DNA from 4 places in the Actinocatenispora sera genome. Region 4 is predicted to be linked to each of the others. Evidence: riboswitches for the same ligand, from Rfam matches in the RefSeq annotation. Region 4 holds a riboswitch; each other region holds the start of a gene.
The links. A riboswitch is a leader RNA that binds a small molecule or an ion and turns the genes downstream of it on or off. The one in region 4 is predicted to bind cyclic di-AMP.
Positions count from the first base shown of each region.

Region 1: linked by a shared signal. The riboswitch ahead of Asera_RS03510 (C40 family peptidase) and the one ahead of Asera_RS33750 (LysM peptidoglycan-binding domain-containing protein) in region 4 are both predicted to bind cyclic di-AMP.
Region 2: linked by a shared signal. The riboswitch ahead of Asera_RS01610 (NlpC/P60 family protein) and the one ahead of Asera_RS33750 (LysM peptidoglycan-binding domain-containing protein) in region 4 are both predicted to bind cyclic di-AMP.
Region 3: linked by a shared signal. The riboswitch ahead of Asera_RS15760 (C40 family peptidase) and the one ahead of Asera_RS33750 (LysM peptidoglycan-binding domain-containing protein) in region 4 are both predicted to bind cyclic di-AMP.

Region 1 covers NZ_AP023354.1:763,320-770,263, reverse strand. Annotated here, with positions in the region: gene Asera_RS03520 (DUF5999 family protein) at 208-417, opposite strand; gene Asera_RS03515 (putative bifunctional diguanylate cyclase/phosphodiesterase) at 795-2,981, shown strand; gene Asera_RS03510 (C40 family peptidase) at 3,153-4,151, opposite strand; cyclic di-AMP (ydaO/yuaA leader) riboswitch at 4,163-4,334, opposite strand; gene Asera_RS03505 (aldo/keto reductase) at 4,755-5,918, shown strand; gene Asera_RS03500 (aminotransferase family protein) at 6,020-6,944, shown strand, end outside.
Region 2 covers NZ_AP023354.1:348,418-355,361, reverse strand. Annotated here, with positions in the region: gene Asera_RS01630 (Pr6Pr family membrane protein) at 1-489, shown strand, start outside; gene Asera_RS01625 (mycothiol transferase) at 568-1,104, opposite strand; gene Asera_RS01620 (alpha/beta fold hydrolase) at 1,268-2,137, shown strand; tRNA gene Asera_RS01615 (tRNA-Arg) at 2,254-2,326, opposite strand; gene Asera_RS01610 (NlpC/P60 family protein) at 2,600-3,586, opposite strand; cyclic di-AMP (ydaO/yuaA leader) riboswitch at 3,599-3,732, opposite strand; gene Asera_RS01605 (metal-sensitive transcriptional regulator) at 3,967-4,254, shown strand; gene Asera_RS01600 (heavy-metal-associated domain-containing protein) at 4,282-4,485, shown strand; gene Asera_RS01595 (heavy metal translocating P-type ATPase) at 4,523-6,826, shown strand; gene Asera_RS01590 (class I SAM-dependent methyltransferase) at 6,783-6,944, opposite strand, start outside.
Region 3 covers NZ_AP023354.1:3,271,873-3,278,816, reverse strand. Annotated here, with positions in the region: gene Asera_RS15790 (EamA family transporter) at 1-827, opposite strand, end outside; gene Asera_RS15785 (alkaline phosphatase family protein) at 824-1,651, opposite strand; gene Asera_RS15780 (LysR substrate-binding domain-containing protein) at 1,817-2,689, shown strand; gene Asera_RS15775 (STAS domain-containing protein) at 2,957-3,322, shown strand; gene Asera_RS15770 (hypothetical protein) at 3,537-4,088, shown strand; gene uppS (polyprenyl diphosphate synthase) at 4,219-4,977, shown strand; cyclic di-AMP (ydaO/yuaA leader) riboswitch at 5,177-5,327, shown strand; gene Asera_RS15760 (C40 family peptidase) at 5,340-6,323, shown strand; gene Asera_RS15755 (hypothetical protein) at 6,480-6,944, opposite strand, start outside.
Region 4 covers NZ_AP023354.1:6,536,643-6,543,586, reverse strand. Annotated here, with positions in the region: gene Asera_RS30785 (transglycosylase domain-containing protein) at 1-1,661, shown strand, start outside; gene Asera_RS30780 (cytochrome c oxidase assembly protein) at 1,787-2,710, shown strand; gene Asera_RS30775 (DinB family protein) at 2,866-3,402, shown strand; gene Asera_RS33750 (LysM peptidoglycan-binding domain-containing protein) at 3,733-4,386, opposite strand; cyclic di-AMP (ydaO/yuaA leader) riboswitch at 4,389-4,543, opposite strand; gene Asera_RS30765 (FUSC family protein) at 4,892-6,944, shown strand, end outside.

The DNA of each region.
Region 1 (6,944 bases), 5.8 Mb from region 4:
GACCGTCCGACCGCCAGAATGCGAAGGTGCCACGTCGCGCCGGGTCGCCCGGCAGAAACGTCGCGTGTACCGCGTGGTCACCCATGGCATTGAAGGCTACCCAAAGCGCGGTGGCCGGTTTTTCGCCGAAACGACGAATCCCGGGGCAAAGCCCCGGGACATTCGATGCGGATCATGCTGCCGTGGCCGGTGTCGGCCGACGGTGGGTCAGTGCTTCGCGCCGGCGCCAGCGATCACGGAGCGTGTATCCGGCGGTGCGAGGGTGTGGCCGTCGGGGAGGATCTCCCCGTCGTCCTCGAACAGGATGACGCCGTTGCACAGCAGGCTCCAGCCCTGCTCCGGATGAGCCGAGACGACGTGCGCCGCCTCCCGGTCGAGGGCCAGCGCCGAGGGGCATTCCGGCGTATGGAGGCACATAGCTCCTCCATTGCGGTAGTGGTGGGATGGGAGCCATCCCCGGTCTCATCAAGTCTGCGCCGCAGGTACGGAACCTTCAAGCGAATCACCGTCCGAGGAGAATATTTCCCCTGTTCGTATCCGGAGCGTTACCAAGCTGGCCCCGGGCGCCCCACCGTACGGCCGATGCCCCCTCGCCGACCGGGCGTGCCGTCCGGGGCCGAAAACCCGCGCACGGTGAGCGTCGTACCGGTGTGCGCGCGTACCGCTTCTGCGCGTGACGCCCGCTCGGCCAGCGGATCGATCGGTAAACCCTTGTGACATTCCATGGTTCGTTTCCGGTCGTATTCTCATTCACACGCGACCCGCACCGAGCCGGGTCGAGGGGGGTGCTCGGCGTGACGAGGGAGGTCGACGCGCGGCGAACCCGGTTCACCAAGCGTTGGGCCCGGGGCATCGCCGACCGCGCGTTTGTCCCGATGTCGTCCGATGAACTGGTCGGCTACCTCAGCGACCTGTCCGATCGGATCGTCGCGCTGCACACTGCCGCGACGTTCGACCCGGACCAGGCCCGCGAGGTCGGTGCCGCGCTGGTCGCCGCGGACGTCACCGATTCCGGCGCGCTCGGCCTGACCCTCACGCTGCTCACCGACGACCCGCTCACCGCGACCGCCGGTACCGCGAAGCGGCGGCGGGAGATCCGCGCCGCGCTCGCCGACGGGTTCGCCGCCGCGCTGCGCGAACGGACCCTCGCCGAGCAGGAGTCGATCCGGCTCGCCCTGGTCGACGCGCGCCGGCAGGCCGAGCAGGCGCTGTCGGTCAGCCAGGCCCGGTTCCAGGCGGTGTTCAGCGAGGCGGCGATCGGCATCGCGCTGATCGACGACCAGCAGCGCATCGCGGACGCCAACCAGGCGCTCGGCGACCTGCTCGGCCGCCACCCGGACGGGCTCGCCGGCCACGGCCTCGACGAGTACGCGCACCCGCAGGACGCCGGGGCGGTCCGGTCGGCGGTGGCCGGGCTGTTCAGCGGCACGCCGACCCCGGTGCAGCTGGAGCGGCGGTTCGCCGGCCGGGACGGCGCGCTGGTCTGGGGCCGGATGACGCTGACCACGATCGAGGCGCCCGCCGGCCACCAGTACGCGGTGGCCATGATCGAGGATTCCACCGAGCGCCGGCTGCTCGAGGCGCGGCTGGAATACCAAGCCTGGCACGACCCGCTGACCGGGCTGGCGAACCGGGAGCTGCTGCTCAGGCGGCTGAACGAGACGCTCACCGGCACGAACGGCAGCCCCCACGGCACCGGCGGCAACAACGGCAACGGCTCGGCCGGCGGTACCGGTGCTGCCGGCTCGGCCGGGGGCATCGGCCTCTGCTACCTCGACCTGGACGGCTTCAAGTCGGTCAACGACTCGTACGGGCACGAGACCGGCGACGGGGTGCTCGTCGCGGTCGCGCAGCGGCTCGATCTGGCGCTGCGGCGCACCGGCTGCCTGGTAGCCCGTACCGGCGGGGACGAGTTCGTGATCCTGATCGACGACGCGGACGGCGAGCCGGTGCGGTGCGGCGAGCGGGCGCTGGCCGCGCTGCGCGACCCGCTGCGGGTCGGCGGGCACGAGCTGTCGGTGTCGGCGTGCGTGGGTGTGGTCGACCGGGTGGTCGACCGGTTCACCGCCGCCGAGCTGATGCAGGCCGCCGACACCACGCTGTACTGGGCGAAGTCGGAGGGCGCCGGCCGGCTGGCGGTGTTCGACCCGGACCGGCACGCCCGCGAGGTCGCCCGCTACTCGCTCGCCGCGGCCATGCCCGCCGCCGTCGAGCACGGCGAGTTCGTGGTCGAGTACCAGCCGCTCGTCGGGCTCGCGGACAACCGGCTGCGCGGGGTGGAGGCGCTGGTGCGCTGGCGGCACCCGGAGCTCGGCTGGCTGCCGCCGGACCGGTTCATCAACCTCGCCGAGGAGACCGGCGCGATCGTCCCGCTCGGCCGCTGGGTGCTGCGGTCCGCGTGCGAGCAGGCCCAACGCTGGCAGGACATCGCCGCCGACGACTTCTTCGTCAGCGTCAACCTGGCCGTCCGGCAGGCGCACGAGAAGCACCTCACCGACGAGGTCTCCGAGGTGCTGTCGAGTACCGGCCTGCCGGCCGACCGGCTCGTGCTGGAGCTGACCGAGAGCGCGATCATGGGCCCGGCCGCCGAGCCGCTGCGGGCCCTGCACGCGCTCACCGACATGGGTGTCCGGCTGGCCATCGACGACTTCGGCACCGGCTACTCGAACCTCGCCTACCTGCGCCGGCTGCCGGTGCACGCGCTCAAGATCGCCGGCTCCTTCGTGTCCGGGATGGCCGACGCGACCGACAACGGTGTCGGCGGTCCGGACCCGGTGGACGAGCGCATCGTCGAGACGCTGGTGGAGCTGGCGCACGCGCTCGACCTGACCGTCATCGCCGAGGGGGTGGAGACGGTCGGGCAGGCCAGCCGGCTCCGCGAGTTCGGCTGCGACGTCGGCCAGGGCTGGCACTTCGCCCGGCCCAGCGCACCGGACGCGATCACCGCCCGGCTCATCGCCGAACGCAACAACCACCACTGACGGCACGGCCCGAGTTCAGGACGGCGCCGGCTCACCGGGCACCCGCTGCCCGGCCGAGGCGTCGACCCGGTGGTCCCGGCCGTGCGGTCGCCCCGGACAGGGTGAGGGCCGGCCTCCACGTGGTGGCGGGGCCGGCCCTCCTCGGTGGCTACCGAGTCGTGTGTCGCGGTGTCAGGGTCGAACCGCCCCGTACCAGGAACCGGGGTAGTCGAGCGTGGACACCTTGACGTACTCACCGGGCTGCGGCGCGTGGATCACGTAGCTCGTGCCGTCGTACCTGCCGATGTAGATGGCGACGTGCTCGCCGCCGTTGTAGAACACCAGGTCACCCGGCTGCAGGTCGGCCCGGGTGACGTGCGGGAACGCCGCGTACTGGCTGTAGGTGTAGGCGCGCATGTGCACGCCGGCGGCGGCCCAGGAGGCCGAGGTCAGCCCGGAGCAGTCGAAGGTGTTCGGCCCTGCGGTCGCCCACACGTACGGGTCGCCGAGGTGGGCGATCGCGTAGCGCACCGCGACGCCGCCCGGCCCGGGGATGTAGGGCATCTGCGGCAGCGCGGTGCCGGTGTTCTTCCGGGCGGCCGCCGTCTTCATCCACTGCTTCTGCATGGTGGCCATGTCGGACTGAAGCTTCTTCTTCTGCGCCGAGAGCTTCTTGGCCTCCGCCTTGTTGCTGGCGATGAGCTTGTCGTACTTGGCCTTCGAGGCGTCGAGCCTCTTCTTCGCCTTCTCGTACTTGGCGACCTTGGCGTGCTGATCGGCGGCCATCCGGTCCAGTGTCGCCATCTGGTCGAGCATGGTGGTCGGCGAGCCGTACTTCAGCATCGAGTTGAGGGCGGACAGGTTGCCGCCCCGGTAGGCGGCGGCCGCGTACGTGCCGACCTCCTTGTACATCGCGTCGACCTTCTTCTCCAGCGGCGCGATCTGCTTGCCCAGCTGCTTGGACTTCCGCTCGTTCTTCGCGAGCGCGTCCTCGTTCTGCTTCAGCTTCTCGCCGTTGGTCTCCATCTTGGACCAGGTCGAGTCCATGCCGTGTTCCAGCTGCGAGGCGGACGGATCCGCGTGCGCGGCGGTCGGCCCGACCAGGCCGACACCGACGGTGGCGCAGACGGCGGCAGCGAGCAAAGCAAGCGCGCGCCGGGTTGGGCGCGCAATGGTCCCCGCTACTGACACCAGTAGCTCACTCCTTCTCCCGCAACCGCCTACCGGGTTAGCTGACGGGTTCGGGCGGGAAGAAGTGAGTTCGCCCTACCACCGGCTCTCCGGGAGAGCTGGCGGATTCACCCCGGATGGACGCCGCGGACGGCATCCGTTGGATCCCCGGCTCGCCGAGCGACGACTCGGCGGTGCCCGTTCGGCGCCACCGGTTTGATGGCAGACTCCCGACCGGACCGCCCAAGAGTACGGATACCGCCGAGTGCCGTTCAACCCTGCGTGATCTGTTTGGCTTTGCCGGCTGGTCAGCGGTCACCGCGCTCTCGTGTGCGGACACCTGGGGTAACGAACCCGTTATCGTGCCGTTACGAGTGGCCGGCCGAGAAGGTACCCGGAAGAACGGCACCACCAGGTAAATCGCCGCAGAGTCGGAGCGCCCCGCGGTCCGTCATGTGGGAATGGCCACAGCACTCCGGGCGATGCTGCGCTCCGCGATCGACGCGCCACCAACCGTTTGCCGATCCACAGAATCCCGGTACGCGACCAGCTCCGGTGCACGAGAGTGGAGAGGTGACGGCGGCGCTGGGCACGCGCCGGCGTACCGGCGAGGGGGTGGCGTCGATGCCCGCTAGCGATCTGCCGACCCGCCGCCTGGGTCGTACCGACCTGCACATCACCCGGGTCGGCTTCGGCGCCTGGGCGATCGGCGGCGCGGGCTACGCGTACGGCTGGGGACGGCAGGACGACGGCGACTCGGCGGCGGCGATCCGGTACGCGGTGGAGCACGGGGTCAACTGGATCGACACCGCACCGGTGTACGGGCTGGGCCACTCCGAGGAGATCGTGGGCGCGGCGCTCGCCCCGTACGCCGAGCCGGACCGGCCGTACCTGTTCACCAAGTGCGGCCTGACCTGGGACGAGACCGAGCGCAGCCGGCCACCGCGCGCGGCCGGCGCACCGAAACAGCTGCGCCGGGGCCTGGAGGGCTCGCTGCGCCGGCTCGGCGTCGAGCGCATCGACCTGTACCAGCTGCACTGGCCGCGGGCTGCCGGCGTACCGCGCGCGGAGACCTGGCAGACGCTGCTCGACCTGCGCCAGGAGGGCAAGGTTCGGGCGGTCGGGCTGTGCAGCCAGAACATCGCCGGGTTCGCGGCCGCCGCGACGCCGGGCCGGCCGGACGCCGCGCAACCGCCGTTCTCCGCGGTCGACCGGGAGGCGGCCGAGGGGCTGCTCGGCTGGTGCGCGGCGAACGAGGTCGGCGTGCTCGCCGCCAGCCCGATGCAGTGCGGCCTGCTGACCGGCGCGTTCACCCGGGACCGGGTGGCCGCGCTGCCGGCCGACGACTGGCGCCGCGGCGACGGCGAGTTCGTCGGCGCCGCGCTGGACCGCAACCTCGACCTGGCCCGGCGGATGGGCGACGTGGCACACCGCCGCGGCCGTACCCTCGCCGCCGTCGCGGTCGCCTGGACGCTGGCGTGGCCCGGGGTGACCGGCGCGATCGTCGGCGCCCGCCGGCCCGACCAGGTACGCGACTGGCTGCCGGCCGCCACCGAGCCGCTGGACGGCGACGACCTCGACGAGATCGCCGAGGCGATCGAACGCTCCGGTGCCGGAACCGGGCCGACCCGCCCACCGGTCCCGGTCGACCCACCGCCCGCCGCCGCGCCGACCTCGCCGGGGCCGAGCCTGGCCGAACCGGCGCCGCTACCGTCGGCGGCCGCCGACGGGACATACCGGGTCACGACGGACCGGTCGCGCGGTGATCTGCTCGCCGAGCCGTCCTGAGCCGCCGCCCGCGACGCCGGCACTCCAGCCCCGCCCCGTCTCCGACCACGCCGCCGGCCGCGCGGTACGGTCGCCGCAACGGCGGTACGAGGGGGTTGAGGATGGGCGCGTTCTGGCATCCGTTCGCGGACATGGGCGACGTCGAGTCGGCGGGGGAGTTCGTGCTCTCCCGCGGCGAGGGCGTCTGGGTGTTCGACGAGAACGACCGCCGCTACCTGGACGCGACCGCCGGGCTGTGGTTCGCGAACGTCGGGCACGGCCGGCGCGAGCTGGCCGAGGCCGCCGCCGACCAGCTGCGCACCCTGGCCGCCTACTCCTCGTTCGGTGACATGGCGGTGCGCACCACGATCGACGCGGCCGAACGGGTCGCGTCGCTCGCCCCGATGCCGAACGCGAAGGTCTTCTTCACCTCCGGCGGCTCCGACTCGGTGGACAGCGCGGCGAAGCTCGTCCGCCGGTACTGGCACGAGCTCGGCGCGCCCGAGCGCACGGTGCTCATCTCCCGGACCAACGCGTACCACGGGATGCACGTGGCCGGCACCGCCCTCGCCGGGATCCCGGGCAACCGGGCCGACTACGGCGAGCTGATGGCCGACACCGCGGTGGTCGACCGGGACTCGGTGGACGAGCTGCGCGCCACGATCGAACGGATCGGCCCCGGCCGGGTCGCCGCGTTCTTCTGCGAGCCGGTGATCGGCGCCGGCGGCGTGTACCCGCCGGCCGAGGGCTACCTGACCGCCGCCCGCCAGGTGTGCCGGGAGTACGGCGTGCTGTTCGTCGCCGACGAGGTGGTCACCGGGTTCGGCCGGATCGGCGGCGACTGGTTCGCCAGTACCCGGTTCCACCTCGAACCCGACCTGATCACCTGCGCCAAGGGCATCACCTCCGGGTACCTGCCGCTCGGCGCGGTGATCGCCGCCGAGCACGTGGCCGAGCCGTTCTTCCGTCCCGGCGCCGGGGTGTGGTGGCGGCACGGCTACACGTACTCGGGGCACCCGGCGGCGTGCGCGGTGGCGCTGCGCAACC
Region 2 (6,944 bases), 6.2 Mb from region 4:
GCCGCCGACGGGAGGCTGCGCCGGGTGCTGCGGCTCGACGCGCTGCTCGGCATCACCGTCACCGGCCTGGTGTTCGCGCTGGTCCTGGCCGGTGACAGCCATCCGACCGGGCTGGCCTGGTGGCTCAACCTGATGTTCCACTACGCGGCGCCGCCGATCGCGGTGGTCGGCTGGTTGCTGTTCGGCCCGCGCCGGCGGATCGACCTCGCCTCGCTCGGCTGCGCGCTGGTCTGGCCGCTGCTGTGGATCGGCTACACCCTCGCGCACGGCGCGGCGAGCGGCTGGTACCCGTACCCGTTCCTGAACGTCACGGACCTCGGCTACGCCGCGACGGTGCGCAACCTGGCGTTCGTGGTACTGCTCGGCCTCGTGCTGCTCGGTGCCTTCGCCGGCCTCGACCGGCTGCTCGCCCGCAGCCGGTGGACCGGCGGCGCCGCCGCCGTGCCCCCCGGCCCCGTCGTACCGGAGCCGCGGGCCGCCCGCGACTGACGCCCTCGCCCGTCGTGCCGAGACCGCGGGTCGCGGGTGACCGACGTACCCGCGCGTCTGGGGCCGCCCGCGACCGAATCACTCGCCCGTGGTGCCGTCGATCGTCTCGCGCAGCAGGTCGGCGTGGCCGACGTGGCGCGCGTACTCCTCCACCAGGTGCAGCAGTACGAACCGGACGCTCGCCGGCCCGAACTCGTCGTTGTCGACGAGCCGATCGAGGTCGGCCTCGCCGAGGCGCCGGTGGACCGCGCGTGACTCGGCACAGGCGGCGAGATAGTCCGCGTACACCTCGCTCGCCGGCGTCGGGTCCGCCTCGTCGTACCATTGCTCACCCTGCGCGGTCCGGTACATCCGGTACGGGTGGAACGCCGGCGTCGTGCCGCCGATCCGAACCCCGAACCAGTACCGCTCCGCGCCCTGCAGGTGGCGCAGCAGCCCGAGCAGGCTCAGCTCCGAGCGCAGCGGTCGCCGCCGCAGCTCGGCGTCGGTCAGCCCGCTGCACTTCCACACCAGCGTCGCCCGGTGGAAGTCCAGCATCCCACCGAGCACCGTCAGCCACGACCCGGCCAGTACCGGCTCGGGCCGCGGCGCCGCGCCGATCACCACCTCGTCCACACCGTCTCCCGTCGAAAGGGGTCGGCGCCGCCCCGTGCCGGCACCGACCGTCGCCAGTACCGACGGCGCCGCCGCGCGGGAATCATCGGTCCGCGACGAACCGGATGTGGCCGGGCTGCGCCGGCGCCGATGAGTTCTTTCCGGCGCCGCCGTCGGTACCGGTATGACGACGACACGCGTAGTGCCCACCGATGGCGCCGAGATCACCTACGACGTGCACGGACCGCTGCCGACCGCCGACGGCACGCCGCCGCTGGTGATGATCGGCCAACCGATGGACGCCTCCGGGTTCACCGCGCTGGTGGCGCAGTTCCCGGACCGCACCGTGATCACCTACGACCCGCGCGGCCTCGGCCGCAGCACCCGCTCGGACGGGCGGGTCGACCAGACCCCGCAGACCCAGGCGGCGGACGTGCACGCGCTGATCGGGGCGCTCGACGCCGGCCCGGTCGAGCTGTTCGCCAGCAGCGGCGGCGCGGTGACCGCGCTGGCGCTGGTCGCCGCGTACCCGAACGACGTGGCCACGCTGGTCGCGCACGAACCGCCGATGCTCCCGGTGCTGCCCGACGCCGCCGCGGCGGTCCGCGCGCGGGACGGCTTCCTCGCCGCGTACCAGGCGAAGGGGTGGGGTGCCGGGATGGCCGCGTTCGTCGCGATGACCTCGTGGCGGGGTGAGTTCACCGACGAGTACTTCGCCCAGCCGGCACCGGACCCGGCCGCGTACGGGATGCCCACCGAGGACGACGGCAACCGCGACGACCCGCTGCTGTCCGACCGTGCGCTGGCGATCACCGACTACCGGCCGGACGTCGCGGCGCTGACCGCGGCGCCGACCCGGGTGATCATCGCCGTCGGCGAGGAGTCCGCCGGCACCTTCACCGCCCGTACCGCGACGGCGACCGCCGCGCTGCTCGGCCAGGAGGCGACGGTCTTCCCGAGCCATCACGGCGGATTCGTCGGCGGGGAGCACGGCTACGCCGGCCAGCCCGAGGCCTTCGCCCGCCGACTCCGCGAGGTCCTCGCCACCAAGTGACCGCCTGGACACGTCTCGCCCGGCTCGGGAGTGACGGGCGCCGCGCGGCCGGTCGGGTTCCTGACCCCGCCGGGTGCCGCACCGCTGCGCTGGGCGCACCGGGCGATGTCGTGTTGTGCCCCCGGCAGGATTCGAACCTGCGACACCCGCTTTAGGAGAGCGGTGCTCTATCCCCTGAGCTACGAGGGCAGCGGCCGGCGTTGTGGCTGCTGAACCGGCCATCCGTGGGGTCCTGGGGCGATCCGGGGCTCCCGGCTGTCGCCGCGTGCCCCTGCCATGCCCCGCGGGCCCGCATCGAGCTTACCGGTCCGGTACGGGCGGGTCACAGCGAGATCCTGGCTGGCGGTCCTCGCCGTCGCCGGGCCAGTGGCCACGGCGCGGCACAGACCGCGACGCCGGTGCCGGAGACGGGGGAGGCTCCGGTACCGGCGTCGCGTGGGGGTGGGGGTAAGGCTTGTCTGCTCAGCCGACCCGGCCGTAGCCGTCCGGCGGCATCATGTCGACGCTGGCCTTCTGCACCGGCTCGCCGTAGGTCGGTGCGTGGATCACCTGACCGCCGCCGATGTAGATCGCGACGTGCTCGTTCCCGCTGTAGAACACCAGGTCACCGGCCTGCAGCTGGTCCCGGCTGATCCGGTGCGTCTGGCTGTACTGGGTGTACGAGCTGTGCGCGAGCGAGTACCCGGCGGCGTTCCAGGCCATCATGGTCAGGCCGGAGCAGTCGAACGCGTCGGGCCCCGCGGAACCCATGTTGTACGGCTTGCCGAGCTGCGCCCACGCGTAGTCGACCGCCTTGCCGGCGCTGCCGGGCAGGTTCGGCGCCGGGCCGTAGTCGACGTTGGTGTCGTAGTTCGTGGGCGACCCGTACGCCTGGGTGCGCAGGTCGCGCAGCTTCTGCACGTCCTTGTCGAGCGACTTCTTCTGGTCGGCGAGCTTCTGCTTCGCCTGCGTCTGCTTGCCGATCGCGGTGTCCAGCGCCGCCTTCTGCTTGTCCAGCGCGGCCTTCGCCTTGCTGAACTCGGCGATCTGCTTGCTCTGGTTGCGCGCCAGCTGGTCGAGCAGCGAGAGCGAGTCGAGCAGGGTACTGGCGGAGCCGTCGGAGAGGATGGCGTTGACCGCTCCGGGCTTGCCCCCGCGGTACGCGGCGGCGGCCATCTTGCCGACCGCCTGCTCCGCCGCGTCGACCTTCTTCTGCAGCGGCTTGAGCTTCTTGTTGACCGCCTTTTCCTTCTTCTTGCTGGAGGTCAACTGGTCCTGGACCTTGTCGTACTCCTGGACGGCCTTGTCGAACTGCTTGGACTTGGCGTCGATCTGCTTGGTCAGCTCGGCCTCGGACGGTGTCGCGTGCGCCGGGGTACCGAGCAGCAACAGGGCCATCGCGGTGAGCGCGGCCAGCAGCAGCAGGCCGAAGGCCCGCAGCGGTCGCGCCATGACAGCGGAGGTGGGCACCGGCAGCCGGCTCCTTCTTCCTCGCACCGCCTACCGGGTTAGCTGACGGGTTCGGGCGGGGAAGAAGTGCGCCCTACCACGACCCGGAGGTCGTGGACTCACCCCAGGGAGTGGGTCCCCGGCTCGCCGGCCAGCGCCAGGGGAGGCGGCTCGCGCGGCAACTCGGCGGTGTCGCCCGGTGCCGCCCACGGGCAGGCGGCAGACATCCGGTCAGACGGGGAGTCACATTAGGAGTAACCGTCAGTCGATCGCAAGTCGCCCCCGGCGTGCCACTCACATTGTTTCGGGAATTGATCCGTTCGCATCCAGGTCGCTCCGCTCCGTGGTTGGATACGGTAGGGGGGTATGGTACTGTGAGGCCGAACGGGGGAGGTGGCCACATGGCGGGTTACTGGTACAGCGACGACAAGACGGCACTGTTGGCTCGGTTGCGGCGGATCGAGGGGCAGATCCGTGGCCTGGAGCGGATGGTCGAGCAGGACACGTACTGCATCGACGTCCTCACCCAGATCTCGGCCGCGACCCGCGCTCTGCAGGGTGTCGCGCTCGGCCTGCTCGACGGTCACCTGTCACATTGCGTGGCCGAGGCCACAGCAAAAGGTGGCGAAGAGGCAGAAGAGAAGGTCAAGGAGGCCACCGCGGCAATCGCCCGGTTGGTCCGATCCTGACGCACGTTCACCGTTGTGGAGGCAACCATGGCAACTCAGACATACACCGTCACCGGGATGACCTGCGGCCACTGCGCCAGCGCCGTGAGCACCGAGCTTCGCGGGCTGCCCGGCGTGGAGGCGGTTCGGGTCGACGTGGCGAGCGGCCGGGTCGAGGTCGACGCGAACCAGCCGCTGGCCACCGACGCGGTGGCCGCCGCGGTCGACGAGGCCGGCTACCAGCTGGCCTGAGCGCGGCCGGCGCCACCGCACCGATCGGGGAGGGTAGATGTCTACTGTGGACAGTAACGGTCCCGCAGTCGAGCTGCGGATCGGCGGCATGACCTGCGCGTCCTGCGCGGCCCGGGTCGAGCGCAAGCTGAACAAGCTGCCCGGCGTGGCCGCGACCGTCAACTTCGCCACCGAGACCGCCCGGGTGCACTACCCGGCCGGTACCACGGTGCAGGATCTGATCGGCACCGTCGAAGCGACCGGCTACACCGCGCAGCCGCCGGAACCGCCGGCGCCGGCGGCCGACGAACCGGTCGCCGACGAGCGGGACGCGGCCGAACACTCGCTGCGTACCAGGCTGCTCGGCTCGGCCGTGCTCACGCTGCCGGTGCTGCTGCTCGCGATGGTGCCGCCGCTGCAGTTCAACCACTGGCAGTGGCTCGCGCTGACGCTCACCTCACCGGTCGTGGTGTGGGGCGCCGGGCCGTTCCATCGCGCGGCCCTGACCAACCTGCGGCACGGCGCTGCCACCATGGACACGCTGGTCTCGCTGGGCGCGACCGTGTCGTACCTGTGGAGCCTGTGGGCGCTGTTCCTCGGCGGCGCGGGCGGCGAGAACATGCGGATGAGCCTGCACCTGTTCGCCGGCTCCGACACCGGACCCCAGCTGTACCTGGAGGTCGGCGCCGCGCTGACCACCTTCCTGCTGGCCGGCCGGTACTTCGAGGCGCGGGCCAAGCGGCGGGCCGGGTCCGCGTTGCGGGCGCTGCTCTCCCTGGGTGCCAAGGACGTCACCGTGCTGGCCGCCGACGGCCGGGAACGAACCGTCCCCATCGGACAGTTGTCGGTCGGCGACCGGTTCGTGGTCCGGCCGGGGGAGAAGATCGCCACCGACGGCGTCGTCGAGTCCGGTACCAGTGCGGTGGATGCGTCGATGCTGACCGGCGAGTCGGTACCGGTCGAGGTCGGACCCGGCGACGAGGTCGTCGGTGCGACGGTGAACGCGGGCGGGCGCCTCGTCGTCACCGCCCGCCGGGTCGGCGCCGACACCCAGCTGGCGCAGCTCGGCCGGCTGGTCGCGGACGCGCAGAACGGCAAGGCGCAGGTACAGCGGCTGGCGGACCGGATCTCCGCGGTGTTCGTGCCGGCGGTGCTGGTGATCGCGCTCGGCACGCTGGTGGCGTGGCTCGCCACCGGGCGGCCGGCCGCGGCGGCGGTCACCGCAGCGGTGGCGGTACTGATCGTGGCCTGCCCCTGCGCGCTCGGGCTGGCGACACCGACGGCGCTGCTGGTCGGTACCGGGCGCGGTGCTCAGCTCGGCATCCTGATCAAGGGGCCGGAGGTGCTGGAGTCGACCCGGCGGATCGACACCGTGGTGCTGGACAAGACCGGTACGGTCACCACCGGCCGGATGACGCACACCGACACGATCGCCGCCGCTGGCGAGTCGCCGGCCGAGATCCTGCGGTACGCGGGGGCGGTCGAGCACGCCAGCGAACACCCGATCGCCCGCGCCGTGGCGAGCGCCGCGGCCGCAGCGGGGCCGCTGCCCGAGGTGGCCGACTTCGCCGCCGTGGCCGGGTTCGGTGCGCTGGCCACCGTGGACGGCCGGCGGGTCGTGGTGGGCCGGCCGGAGTTGCTGACCCGGGAGGGCCTGACGGTTCCGGCAGAGCTCACCGCGGCGATCACGACCGCGGGCGCGCACGGTGCCACCGCGGTACTGGCCGGCTGGGACAGCGCCGCCCGCGGCGTGCTGGTCGTCTCCGACACCGTCGCCGACGGTGCCGCCGAGGCGGTCGCCGCGCTGCGCGGGCTGGGGCTGCGGCCGGTGTTGCTGACCGGCGACCACGAGGCCGCCGCCCGCACGGTCGCCGCCGCGGTGGGCATCGACGAGGTGCACGCCGGCGTACTGCCGGCCGGGAAGGCCGACGTGGTCGCCGAACTGCAGCGGTCCGGCCGGGTGGTGGCGATGGTCGGCGACGGCATCAACGACGCCGCCGCGCTCGCCACCGCCGATCTCGGCATCGCGATGGGTACCGGTACCGACGTGGCGATCGAGGCGAGCGACCTGACCCTGGTCGCCGGGGACCTGCGCGCCGCAGCGGACGCGATCCGGCTGTCCCGGCGCACCCTGCGCACCATCCAGGGCAACCTGTTCTGGGCGTTCGGGTACAACGTGGCGGCAATCCCGCTGGCCGCGCTGGGCCTGGTCACCCCGGTACTGGCGGCCGCGGCGATGGCGTTCTCCAGCGTGTTCGTGGTGTCGAACTCGCTGCGCCTGTTCCGGTTCCGCGCCGCCGACCGGCCGGGCCTGGCGGTCAGGACAGCAGATCGGCGAGCTGCCGCCCCAGCGCGGGGCTGACCCGCCAGGTGTCCGACAGGGTCTGATAGCCGGTACGCGCGGCGGCGGTGTCCACGCCGCCGCGCGTGCCGCGCAGCAGCACGTTGCGCGGAGTGTGCGCGGAGTCGACGAACTCCAC
Region 3 (6,944 bases), 3.3 Mb from region 4:
TGCAGCAGGACGATGCCGCCGACCGCGACGCCGGTGACCAGCATCCGCAGCCGGCTGAACCGTTCGGCGAAGAACAGCGCACCGATCAGGCCCGCGAACAGCACCGAGGTCTCCCGCAACGCCGACACCAACGCCAGGCTGCCGAGGCTCTGCGCCCACACCACCGCGCCGTAGGACAGCAGCGACAGCAGCCCGCCGAGCAGCCCGAGCGGGGCGCGCGGCACCAGCCGGGCGGTGAAGCCGGGCCCAGACAGCAGCCGGCACACCACCGGCAGCACCGGACCCTGCAGCGCGAACAGCAGCGACGCGTACCCGAGCGCGTCGCCGGACCCGCGCACGCCGATCCCGTCGACCAGCGTGTACGAGGCGATCACCACGCCGGTGGCGGCGGCCAACCCGAGCCCGTCGCCGCGCCGCGGCCGGCCGCCGACCAGCACCAGCGCTCCCAGCGCGCCGACGATCAGCGCGATCCCGGCCAGCTCGCCCGGCGACAGGTGGGCACCCAGCACGGTCACCGTGACCACGGTGACCAGCAGCGGCGACATGCCCCTGGCCAGCGGGTACACCCGGGCGAACTCGCCGTGCCGGTACGCCGCGGTCAGCAGCAGCAGGTACCCGGCCTGCAGCAGCGCCGAGCCCACCGCGTACGGCAGCGACCGGGCCGCGGGCAGCCCGAACGCCACGATCCCGGCCACCCCGCCGACCAGGTAGCCGAGGCCGATCAGCGCGGACGCCACCAACCGGTCCGGGATCGCCTTCGCCACCGCGTTCCAGCTCGCGTGCAGCACCGCGGAGGCGAGCACCACGGCGAACACCAGCACGCTCACCCGTCCGCCTCGCCGCCGGCATCGGCCGGCCGTACTCCGGCGGCGGACAGTACGAGAGGGTAGATGTCCGCCTGGGTCGGCATGCTCGGCGGCCGGCGCGGTACGCCCGGGCCGGCGGCGATCAGCCAGGCGGCGCGCTCGGCCACCGAGTCGCCACCGTGGCCGCCGCCGTCGCGATGCCCGTGGTCGGTGGCGACCAGGACCGTCCAGTCCTCGCCGGTGGCCGCGGCCCGGGCACGCACCGCGGCGAGGATCCGGCCGGCCCGCCGGTCGGCGGTCTCGATCGCCTGCCGGTACCCGATGGCCACCCCGTCCCGGTGCGCCACCAGATCCGGCGTACCCAGGTGCACGAACGCCGCCGCCGGGGTGCCGGCTTCGGTGCCGGCGGACAGCACGTCGACGGTGGCGGCGACGATCGCCTCGTCGGCCCGGTTCGCGGCGGCCACGTCGTACCGCTCGTCCGGTGCCAGCGGCCGGAAGCCGTGCCCGGCGAAGATCGGCCCGCAGCCGACCGGCCGGACCAGCGGCGCCCAGCCGGCGGCCGCGAACGTGGTCGTGCCGGGTCGTGCGGCGCGGATCCGGCTGAGGAAGTCCGGCCGTACCGGATTCCCCGGCGTCGCGTTGTCCCGCACCCCGTGTACCGGTGCGGGCAGCCCGGTGGCGATCGTGGTCCAGCACGGGCCGGAGATCGTCGGCGAGTCGGCGGCGACCGGTACCGGGACCCGGAAGCCGGCCGTGGCGAGCCGATCCAGTTCCGGGGTCGACGCCGCGCACAGCGCGTCGTGCCGGACACCGTCGATACCGAGGACGAGCACGGGCGACATCGGTCTCCTCCGGGGTAACACGTCTCGCGCATGCGTCCGGCACGGCTGAGCTACGTGAGTTGAACGGACCGCCGGCGCCCGGCTCGCAGGCAGCCAACGCCATTCTGGGAGAGCCGCTACGATCGGTCCAGTCGAAACTTCCTATGGTCGAGATCGGTCTGATCTATGAATCTCCTCCACCTGCGGTCGTTCCACGCGGTGGCGACCGAGGGCAGCTTCGGCCGCGCCGCGCAACGCCTGCACATCAGCCAGCCCACGCTGTCCGAGCAGGTCAGGGCGTTGGAGCGCAGCTACGGTGTGGTGCTGTTCCATCGCACCGGCCGCCGCGTCACGCTGACCGAACTCGGCGCCGTGCTGCACGAGTGCACCGGCCGGCTGTTCGCCACCGCCGACGAGGCCGACCAGATCCTCGACGACGGCGCCCGGCTGCGTACCGGCCGGCTGCGCCTGGGCGCCGACGCGCCGATGCACGTGATGCCGCTGCTCGCCGCGCTGCGCGACCGGTACCCGGGGGTGCGGGTCGCGCTGTCGACCGGCAACTCCGAGCAGGTGCTCGCCGAGCTGGTGGCCGACCGGGTCGACGTGGCGCTCACTGCCGCCGGCGGGCACGATCCGCGGCTGCATGCCGTGCCGGTACGGCGGGACCGGGTCGTCGCGTTCGTCGCGCGCCGGCACCCGCTCGGCGCGCGCACCGAGGTGACGCTGGACGAGCTGGCCGGTACCCAGCTGGTCATCCGGGAAAGCGGCTCGACCACCCGCCGGGTGTTCGAACGGGCCCTTGCCGCCGCCGGCCGGTCGCTCGCCGAGTGGCCGGAGCTGATCGAGGTCGACAGCCGGGAGGCGGTGCACTCCGCGGTCGCCGTCGGCCTCGGCGTCGGGGTGGTCTCGGACGCCGAACTGCCACCCGATCCGCGCCTCGCCGTGCTGGCGCTGCCCGGTCTCGACCTCGACCTGACCCAGTACCTCGCCTGCCGGCGCGACGCGAGCCGGTCCCGGCTGGTCCGGGCCGTCTTCGAACTCGCCGACACGCTGCGCTGACGGCCCGCGGGTGCCGGCACGGCCGGTCGGCCGGCATACCGGCCGGCCCCGGAACGTGCCCGTTCGGGCGGCGCGTGCCGTACCCTCACCGTGACGTCGGACAGTAACTGGTTGATGCGGTTGCTCCCCGCAAGTTCTTCCGTGGCAACCCGTTAGGAACTGCCCGTCGGCGGGTAGGAGACACTGTGTTGTCCGGCGGCTCAGGGAGAATCGGGACATGCTCATGAGGATGGGAATGCTGCGTACCGCAGGGCTGGAGCCTGGGCGATGAGCCGCCCGACGTTCGAGCTGGCCCGCGCCGACCGCGACGAACTCGCCGTGCTCACGGTCTCCGGCGACATCGACGTGGACACCGCGTGGCGGCTGCGCGAGGAGTTGACCACGGCGCTCGCCGAGCGGGACGCCGTGGTCGAGATGTCCGGCGTCGATTTCCTCGACTCCACCGGGCTGGGTGTGCTCGTCGCCGGATACCAGCAGGGTCGTAACTCCGGCCACCGGCTGGCGATCGCCGCCGCCCCGCGCCGGGTGCTGGACATCCTGGAGCTGACCCAGCTGACCACGATCTTCAACCTCTACCCCGACCTGGACGAGGCGATCGAGGCACTGCTCGGCTCGGCCTCCAGCGCCGGCTGACCCATCGCACCCGCCGCCCGCGCTCACCAGCGGGAACCCGGCCTACGCCGGCCGGGAGGACGTGGCACGAATCCGCGATGGCCCGGCTGGTACCCCTCTGGCACTGTTGGCCCCAGCAACGGATCGCGACCGGCGAAACCGTCGCAGCCAACGGCCCCGCGGCAGCGCGGGATCTCGACCTCCCGCGGCACGCGGGTTCTCCATGGAGGGGACCATGAGCGACTTCGACAGCGGCGACAGCTCGGTCGACGTGAACGGCGACGGTCTGGCCGACGACGTGGTCGTCGAGCAGCACACCGACGGCAGCGAGACGATGATCGTCGACACCGACCACGACGGCGTGGCGGACATGGTCATGGTCGACACCGACGGCGACGGCGTCGCCAACGAGGTCTTCTACGACACCAACGGTGATGGCCGGCTCGACACCGAGGTGGTCGACAGCAACGGCGACGGCACCGCCGACACCGTCTACGCCGACCGCGACGGCGACGGCCACATCGACCTGGTGGGGCGCGACACCGACGGCGACGGCAACGTCGACCAGGTCGTCGCGGACCAGAACTACGACGGCACCGCCGACACCTACGCGGTGGACAGCAACGGCGACGGCAACCTCGACCAGGTGGGCGTCGACCGGAACGAGGACGGCAACATCGACGCGGTCGCCACCGACACCGACGGCGACGGCACGCTCGACACCGTGCACTACTCGGACGGCGTGAGCGACCCGGACGACCCGACGCTGAACCCGTTCGCGCGCTGACCCGGTCACCCGCGAGCGGGGACCCGCCGGCCGCCCCGAGGCCCGGCACCGCGGCTGCGGTGCCGGGCCTTCTGCGCTACGCGCACAGGTTCTTCGCCGAATGCACACATCCGGCTGGTTGGCTGGCCGGATGACGCCCCGCGACCTGCTCTACCGCCTGTACGAGCGGCGGCTGTTCGCCGCGCTCGCCCGCACCGACTGCCCGCGGCACGTCGGTCTGATCATGGACGGCAACCGGCGCTGGGCCCGCGCCGCCGGCCTGGCCAGCGTCAGCATGGGCCACCAGGCCGGCGCCGACCACATCGACGACCTGCTCGACTGGTGCACGGAGCTGGGCATCGACCACGTCACCGTGTTCGTCGCGTCCACCGAGAACCTGGCCCGGCGCGACCGGGGCGAGCTCGACTCGCTGATGCGGATGATCGAGCAGCGCGCGACCAACCCGCGGGCCGGGTGGCGGCTGCGGGTGGCGGGCCGGCTGGAACTGCTGCCGGACTCGACCGCGCACGCGCTGAAGCTCGCCGCCGACCAGAGCCCGGAGACCGGGCCGTGCCTGACGATCGCGATCGGGTACGGCGGCCGGCAGGAGCTGGTGGACGCGTTCCGCTCGCTGCTGACCGACGCCGCCGCGGCCGGTACCGGGATGGACGAGCTGGCCGCGACGCTGTCCGCGGACGACATCGCCGCGCACCTCTACACGGCCGACCTGCCCGACCCCGACCTCGTCATCCGTACCAGCGGCGAGCGGCGACTCTCCGGATTCCTGCTGTGGCAGTCCGCCTACTCCGAGCTGTACTTCTGTGACGTCTACTGGCCGGCCTTCCGCCGGGTGGACTTCCTGCGCGCGCTCCGTTCGTACGCGGAGCGGCAGCGCCGCTTCGGTGCGTGACGCTCACGCCGTGCCGCCGCACGACCACGGTGCGGCGCGCGAGTTCCGCTCGTACCAACGGATCCGCAGTCAGTCACCGACGGTCGGTCACCGTGTTGTGGGGATGGTCACCGACCCGGTCGCGACGGCGTTGACCACGTCGCGCCAGCGGCTACGGTAACGGGGTCGTCCGGCCCCCCGCCGCCCCGTCGGGCAGCTCCGGACGGCACCGCCGAGTCGCCGCCAGGCGAGCCGAGGACCCACCCGTACCACGGGGTGAATCCGGGGCCATGGACAGGCCATAGTCCCGGTAGGGCGCTCTTCCCGTCCGAACCCGTCAGCTAACCCGGTAGGCGGTCTGAGGAAGAAGGGCGCAGACCCGCATGGACACTGCACGCCCCCGGTGGGCGTCGCTGCGCGCGATCGGACTGGCCGCGGTCGCGGCCGCCGCGGTGGCCGCCGCATCCCTCGTCGGTACCACGCCGGCACACGGCGCACCGTCGCAGGCCGATCTGGAGCAGCAGATCAAGCAGCAGTCGACCCAGTTCGAGAAGGTCGTCGAGCAGTACAACAAGATCACCGAAGAGCAGAAGAAGACCAAGAAGCGCATCGCCGCGGTCGACAAGAAGCTCAAGCCGCTGTCCGGCAAGGTCGCCACCGCGCAGAAGCAGGTCGACGCGATCGCCGCCGCCGCGTACAAGGGTGGCCCGGCCACCGCCTGGAACGCGGTACTGAACGGCAGCTCCAGCGACACGCTGAACAACATCGCCACGCTCAACCGGCTCAGCGCACAGCAGTCCGACCAGATCCGCTCGCTGATCACCGCGAAGCGCAAGCTCGACGGGCAGCACGAGAAGCTCGCCGCGCTGTACGCCAAGCAGAGCAAGCAGGTCAAGGACCTGAAGAAGAAGAAGGCGTCGATCTCGGCCAAGGTCGACAAGCTCAAGAAGCTGCGCGAGGAGGCGTACGGCAGCGCCACCGAGACGACCGGCACCGGCTCCGGGCAGACCCCGCCGAAGGTGTCCGGTCGCGCCGGCGCGGTCGTCGACTTCGCCTACGCGCAGCTCGGCAAGCCGTACGCGTGGGCCGCGGCCGGGCCCGACTCGTACGACTGCTCCGGGCTCACGCTCGCCGCGTGGGCGAAGGCCGGGGTGAGCCTGCCGCACGTGGCGGCCGACCAGTACAACCAGATCACGCACCTCAGCCGCAGCCAGATCGCCCCCGGTGACCTCGTGTTCTACGAGAATCTCGGGCACGTCGCGATCTACGTCGGCGGCGGCAAGGTGATCCACGCGCCGACGTTCGGCGAGGTGGTCAAGGTGTCGTCGATCGACATGATGCCGGTCTACGGCATCGGTCGCCCCTGATCGCAGTACCGGCACGGCCGGTGCCCCGCCACGGGGCACCGGCCGTTTCGCGTCCACGGGCGGGTCCGGCGCCCCGGTCCGGTTGCCCGGCCAGCGACCAGCGACTGGGTACCGATCGCCGCGGCCAGCGACGAGCGTCCCGGGCGGGTCCGCTGCTCAGGCGAGGACCGCGTCCAGCAGCGGGACCAGCCGGCGGTTGAGCGCGGCCATGGTGGCCCGCACCGTGGCCTGCCGCGGGTCACCGCCGGCGACCGCCGAGCCGACCAGCCGCTCCGCCGTGTCGCCGGCGAGCAGCACCAGCACGACCACCACCACCCGGCACGGACCGGCGGTCACCACGTCGACGTGTTCGACCGCGCAGCGGGCCCGGCCGGCCACCAACACCCCGACCGCGTCGGCCGTCGCCTGCGCCGCCACCCGCAACAGGTACGGGTCGAGCGCCGGGCCGCCGGCCCGGCCGACCGCGCGCACCCCCTCGGCGGTCAGGCACACCTCGACCGCGCACTCCGAGCCGGCGGTGGCGACCTGGATGCGTTCGATCACCGCCCGTGGATCGCCCCCCCGGCCGGGTGCGCGTAGCGCCGGCGTCGCGGCGCCGGCGGCGGTCCGGTCCAGCTCGGC
Region 4 (6,944 bases):
GCGAGATGCGGTACGCGCTGGCGCTGGAGAAGCGGATGTCGAAGACCGAGATCCTGCGCCGCTACCTCAACATCGCCGCGTTCGGTCACCAGGCCTACGGGGTGTACGCGGCGAGCGAGCGGTACTTCTCGGTGCCGCCGTCGAAGCTGACGCTGCCGCAGGCCGCGCTGCTTGCCGGCCTCGTCAAGGCGCCCGACGCGTACGACCCGACGCAGGCCGACCCGAAGCCGGCCACCCAGCGCCGCAACTACGTGCTGGACCAGATGGTGGCGCTGCACTACGTCGATGCGAAGAAGGCCGCGGCGGCGAAGCGCAGCCCGCTCGGGCTGCACCCCTCGGAGGTACCGAACGGCTGCGTCGACGTGCCGGCCAAGCATCGCGACTGGGGCTTCTTCTGCGACTACTTCCTGAGCTGGTGGACCGCGCAGCAGCAGTTCGGCGAAACCCGGCAGGCCCGGCTGGACACGCTGAACCGGGGCGGCTTCAAGATCGTCACCACGCTGGACCCGAAGGTCCAGCAGATCGCGCAGCACGAGGTGTTGCGCCAGGTGTCGACGCACAACCCGTACGCGATCAGCATGGCGGTCGTGCAGCCGCGCACCGGCAAGGTGCAGGCGATGGCGACCAACCGCAACTACAGCCTGGACACCAGCCACAACGGCAGATCGACGCGGCACAACGGGCAGCGCGGCAACTATCCGAACACCACCAACCCGCTGATCTCCGGCGGCGGCGACATCTACGGCTACCAGGCCGGGTCGACGTTCAAGATGTTCACCATGCTCGCCGCGCTGTCCGCGGGCAAGCCGCTCGCCACCTCGTTCAAGGCGCCGGCGAAGCTGAAGACGAAGTACCCGGTCGGCGGCGGGCCGGCCAGCTGCGGCGGCTACTGGTGTCCGAGCAATGCCAACCCGTCCTGGATGGACGGCAAGCGGATGATGTGGGACGGCTTCGGCCGCTCGGTCAACACCTACTTCGCCTGGCTGGAACAGCAGGTCGGGGCGGAGAAGGCGGTCGCGATGGCGAAGAAGCTCGGCGTGCGGTTCCTCGCCCCGTCCGACGCGAAGCTCGCCCGCAACGCGCACGAGTGGGGCGCGTTCACCCTCGGCGTCTCGGCGGTGACCCCGCTGGACCTGGCGAACGCGTACGCGACGGTCGCCGCGGAGGGCGTCTACTGCGCGCCGCGCAGCGTGCTCGCCGTGACGAACCGGGACGGCAGGGCCGTCTCGATCCCCGGCGCCGACTGCCACCGGGTGATCTCGGCCGACGTGGCTCGCGCCGCCACCGACGCGGCCCGCTGCCCGGTCGGGCAGCAGAGCTACTACAAGCAGTGCAACGGCGGGACCGCGCCGAACGGGTTCGGCGCCTCGATCGGCCGGCCGTTCGCCGGCAAGACCGGTACCACCGACAACACCCAGACCGCCACGTTCGTCGGGTTCACCCCGCAGCTCGCCGCGGCGGCGATCGCCGCCGATCCGGACAACCCACGCAACGCGGTCGGGGATGCGTACGCGGACAAGGTCGACTGGGCGGTCGGCAACACCATCCGCCGGTCGCTTGCCGGGCATGCCGTCCGGCAGTTCGGCAAGCCGTCGAAGAAGATCGCCGGCCACCTGTCCAGCGGCAAGCACAAGCCCAGACACCGGCGCCACCACCACTGACCCCCGCCCGGCACGCCGCGGTCGTGCCGGTCACCGGTGCCGTACCTGCCCGGTGCCGGGGCGTGCGCCCCGCGTACGGTGGATCCGACGGGTACAGGGGGTGGGTCATGCCGGGAATGGGTCACATGGGACCGGAGCTCGCGCCCACCCTGGGTCGACTGCTCGCACCGTCCATGGACTGGTTCTTCCTGATCTGCTGCCTCGCCGCCGCCGCGGTGTACCTGGCCGGTGTGGTCCGGTTGCGCCGGCGCGGCGTGGCATGGCCGGTGCTGCGCACGGTGGCCTGGCTGGCCGGGATCGTCTCCATCCTGTTCGTCACCTGCACGGGGCTCGGCACGTACGGGATGGCGCTGTTCTCGGTGCACATGATCCAGCACATGGTGCTGAGCATGTTCTCGCCGATCCTGCTGCTGCTGGCGGCGCCGATCACGCTGGCGCTGCGAGCGATCCGGCCCGCGCCGCGCGGCAAGATCGGACCGCGCGAGGTGCTCGTCAAGGTGTTGCGGTCCCGGGCTGCCCGGGTGCTGACGTCCCCGGTCTTCACCCTGCCGCTGTTCATCGCCAGCCTGTACGGCCTCTACTTCACCCCGCTGTTCGACTTCGTGATGAGCAGCTGGCTGGGTCACCACTGGATGCTGGTGCACTTCATCCTGGTCGGCTGGATCTTCTTCTGGCCCGTGATGGGCAGTGACCCGGCACCGCACCGACCGCCGCACATCTTCCGGATGATCGAGCTGTTCCTGGCGATGCCGTTCCACGCGTTCTTCGGCATCGCCGTGATGCAGTCGTCGACGCTGATCACCAAGACGTTCGCGCATCCGCCGCTGTTCTGGGGCATCAACACGCTGTCCGACCAGCACACCGGCGGCGGCATCGCCTGGGCGTTCAGCGAGGCGCCGACGCTGCTGGTGGTGATCGCCCTGTTCGCGCAGTGGATCAAGGACGACGAGCGCCGGGCACGCCGGGACGACCGCGCCGCCGACCGGGACGGCGACGCCGCGCTCGCCGCGTACAACGCCTATCTGGCCCGGCTGAACCGCCAGTCCTGACCCACTCCGCACCGTTCGATCACGGTGCCCGGCGCCATTGATCATGCCGTGCTGTTGTGCGGCCCGCGTGTGCGCCGTACTGGGATTCATGACCCACGGTGCGCGGTCGGTGGTTGCGGACCGAAGCTGACCGCTGCGCGGGTCAGACTGGCGGCATGACGAACGACAAGATCGCCTCCGAGCAGCAGTTGCTGGTCCGGTTCCTCGCGGGGCAGCGGGAAGCGTACCGGCAGGCCGTGTCCGGGTTGGACGAGGAGCAGGCCCGCTCGGTGCCGTCGGCCAGCGCGCTGAGCCTGTCGGTACTGATCAAGCACTGCATCGACGGCGAGCGCACGATGATCAACCGGATCGCCGGTGCCGAGGAGGCCGCCGACCCGGTGGCGAAGTGGCAGGCCGGTTGGCAGCTGACCGACGCGGACACGGTGCCGGCGCTGCTGGCCAAGTGGGAGGAGGTGGGCCGGCGCACCGAGCAGGTGCTGCTGGCCGAGCCGGACCTGGATCGGGTCGTGGACATCCCGGCGAACGTGCGGCAGTGGCTGCCGAACGACACCGCGTACACGGTGCGCTGGCTGGTGCTGCACTCGATCGAGGAACTGTCCCGGCACGCCGGCCACGCGGATGTGATTCGCGAGTCGATCGACGGCGCGGTCGGGCACGGGGTCAAGCAACAGCCCGGCGCAGCCTGGGGCTGAGTCACAGCCCGGCGCAGCAGGGGGCTGGGCGCCAGCCCGGCGCGGCCTGGGAGCGCGCCAGGGTCTGGCTCGGTCAGGACCGAGCGACAGCCCGGGATGCTGGGGCTGGTCCACGCCGGCCGGAATGCCGACGGCCGGCCATGGTCCACAGCGGACGATGGCCGGCCGGATCGGCGCGGGACGCGGCGGGGGGAGTCGCGACCCGCGGCGGTACGGCGAACCGCACCGCGCCGGTGTCGGGCGCCGGGGGGATGGCGCACCGCACCTTCTTCAGGAGGTGGCGTGCCGGGCCGGGGGGGTGACCCGGCACACCGGGAGAGCGGGCTTGCGTCAGGCCAGGACGAGGACCTGGCCGGGGAAGATCAGGTTCGGGTTGCCGTCGAGCGTCGTGCCGTTGTTGGCGTAGAGCTCCTGCCACCCGCCCTTGACCTGGTGCTCGGTCGCGATGGCCGACAGCGTGTCACCGTGCTTGACGGTGTACTTCGGGCCCTTCTTCTGCGCGTGCGTGGCCGGCAGCCGCGAGGCGGAGCCACCCGCCGACGAGTTGCCCGTCGACGAGCCACCCGTCGAGGAGCCGCCGCCGGAGCCCTGGGTGTTGCTACCGGAGTAGTCGCCCGCGTCGCCGGCGCGCGCGCCGCACACCGGCCAGGCGCCGATGCCCTGGCTGGCCTTGACGCGCTCGGCGACGGCGATCTGCTGGCTGCGGCTGGCCTGGTCGGCGCGCGCCGCGTACTGGCCGCCGCCGTTGGCGTCCCAGGTGCTCTGGGAGAACTGCAGGCCGCCGTAGTAGCCGTTGCCGGTGTTGATGGCCCAGTTGCCGCCGGACTCGCACTGCGCGATCGCGTCCCAGTTGGTCCCGGACGCGCTCGCCGCCTCGGTCAGCCCGAACAGCGGTACCGCGGTGACGGCGCCGGCCGCGACCGCCGTGATGGCGATCTTGCGACCCAACCTGGCCCGGGGGGAAAGGGCACGGTGCTTCGCCATGGGTTGTCTCCCTCGACGCCTACGAGGTGAGCTGTCGGGTTCGGGCCGAGGGGTACTGGCCCGGCCGCGGGTTGCGGCTTCACCCCGAGGCACCGCCGTGTCGCGGTGCCGAGGAACCTGGGTCCCCCGCTCCATGCCTGGCAGGTACGTGGAACCACGGTGACGGCGGCATGGACTCGGCGTACCGGCCGTGGTTGCCCGCGACGGCGGACCGGCTGACCGTAGGTGCACCGGGTCCGCGGACGCAAAGTTCGGTGGGGCGATGGTGAAGAGGGCCACGTCCAGTCGGTGCGACACCACTCGGGACCGGACGAACCGCACCGCATAACCGTGTGTTTGCTGTACGAAGGCGGAACACACCGCGCGGGCGTTCAGAAACCCCGCACAGAGTGATCACATCATCGCGATGTGCAATATCGAGCGCGGTCTCGCGGCCGCCATGACCGCGTTCACTCCGGCCGACGGCGGCGGCCGACGGCGTGCGTAGTTCCATCACAATGGAACCATGTCGGCCGCCGGATCCACCCTCGCGCTGCGCCGCCGGTGGACCGACCTGATCGCCAGCGGGTACGACCGGCTCGTCGCCTCCGACCCCGGGCTCGCCCGGCTGCGGCTCGCGCTGGGCGTGCTGGTCAGCGTCGTGCTCGCGGTGGTGATCCTCGGCCTCGCCGGCTTCGCGATCACCGGCGCGCTGCTCGGCGCCAGCATCGCGATGGTCGCCTCGTCCGGCCCGGTGCAGCCCACGGTGCGCAAGCAGGCGGCGGTGATCGTCCTCACGATCCTGCCGGCCGCGGGCGCATTGACGCTGTCCGCGCTGCTCTCCGGGCACCACGTGGTGTCCGATCTGGTATTCCTCGTCGTCATCTTCGGCGCGGTCTACATCCGCCGGATCCCGGACTACGGCTTCCCGCTGGGGTTCCCGGCGTTCATGATGTTCTTCTTCGCCTCGTTCGTGGGCGCGAGCCCGGCGGCACTGCCGATGCTGCTGCTCGCGATCGCGGTCGGGCTGGCCTGCGCCGGGCTGATCCGGATCGTCGTGCTGCCACCGCGTTCGGCCCGCACCTTCCGCCGGGTCCGGCGCGGCTTCCAGGCCCGGCTGGCCCAGGTCCTCGACAGCGTCGCCGACCTGCTCGCCGACGGCCCCGCCACCGGTCGGCTGGACAGGGTGCGCCGCCGGGTCGACCGGATGCACGAGAGCGCCCTGATGGTCGAGGCGGAGCTGGACAGCCCGCTCGCCCCCGCCGGCGCCACGCTGCACCAGCGCCGGGTGCTCGCCGCCGAACTCGCCGCGGAGTCGCTCGCGCACGAGGCGCGCCGGGCCATGACGGCCACCGATCGGCCCAGCGAAGCCGATCGGGACCTCGCCCGCGCCCGGTTGGGGACGCTGATCGAGCTGATCCGGGTCGACCGGCAACGCGGCGGCTCGGGCGAGTTCCGGGTACCGGACTGGGTCTGCGACCGCGAGCAGCGGGTCGCCGGGGTCGATCCGGCGGCCCGCGGCCTGCTGTGGGCGATCGCCGAGGTCGGGGCCGCGGTCGCCCGCTCCCGCAAGGCGAACCATCGCCCGGTGCTCGGGCCGCCGGTGGACGACGAGGAGGACGTACCGGAACGCGCCGACCGCGATCCGGTGGCCCCGCCGGTACGCGGGCTCGTCGGCCGGCTGCTGCCGTCCACCCGGCAGGCGATCCAGGCGACGGTGGGCTGCGGGTTGGCCATCCTCGCCGGCGAACTGCTGTCCCCGCAGCGGTGGTACTGGGCGGTCATCGCCGCTTTCGTCGTGTTCGCCGGCACGTCCTCGGCCGGCCAGACGTTGATGAAGGGCTTCCGCCGGGTCGTCGGCACCATGATCGGCATCGTCACCGGTACCGTCGTCGCGCTGCTGGTCGCCGGCGATCTGCCGCTGGTCGCCGGACTGCTGTTCGTCTGCATCTTCGCCGCGTTCTACCTGATGGCGATCTCCTACAGCGCGATGACGTTCTTCATCACCGTGATGCTCGGCCTGCTCTACAGCCTGCTCGGTACCTTCACGCCAGGGCTGCTGGTGCTGCGGTTGGAGGAGACGGCGGCGGGAGCTGCCGCGGGCGCGCTCGCGGCGCTGGTCGTGTTGCCCACCAGTACCAAGAGCATGCTGCGCGACTCGGTGGCCCGCCTGCTCGACCGGCTCGCCGGGTTCGTCACGTCCACGGTGGAGCTGATGGCCGACGGTGAGCTGGTCGACCTGATCGACGCCTCCCGGGACGTGGACGCCGACCTGGACGCGGTACAGACCAGCGCCGAGCCGCTGCTGCACCGCATCAGCCCCCGCCGGGCCCGGCGCAGCGACACCCGGCACCTGGTCCGGGTGCTCACCCGGTGCGCCCACCACGCCCGCGGCATCGCCGCCAACGCCGAGGTGGCCGCGCTGCCGGCGGACCGGACGCTGGCCGAGGTCGGCGCCCGCGTCGCCGCGAACCTGCACCGGCTGCGCGCGGTGCTGCGGGACGAACCGCACCCGGAACCGCTGGTACGGGACGAGAACCCGGCCGCCGCGATCGGTCGCGGGGTGCCGGCGGGCCTGG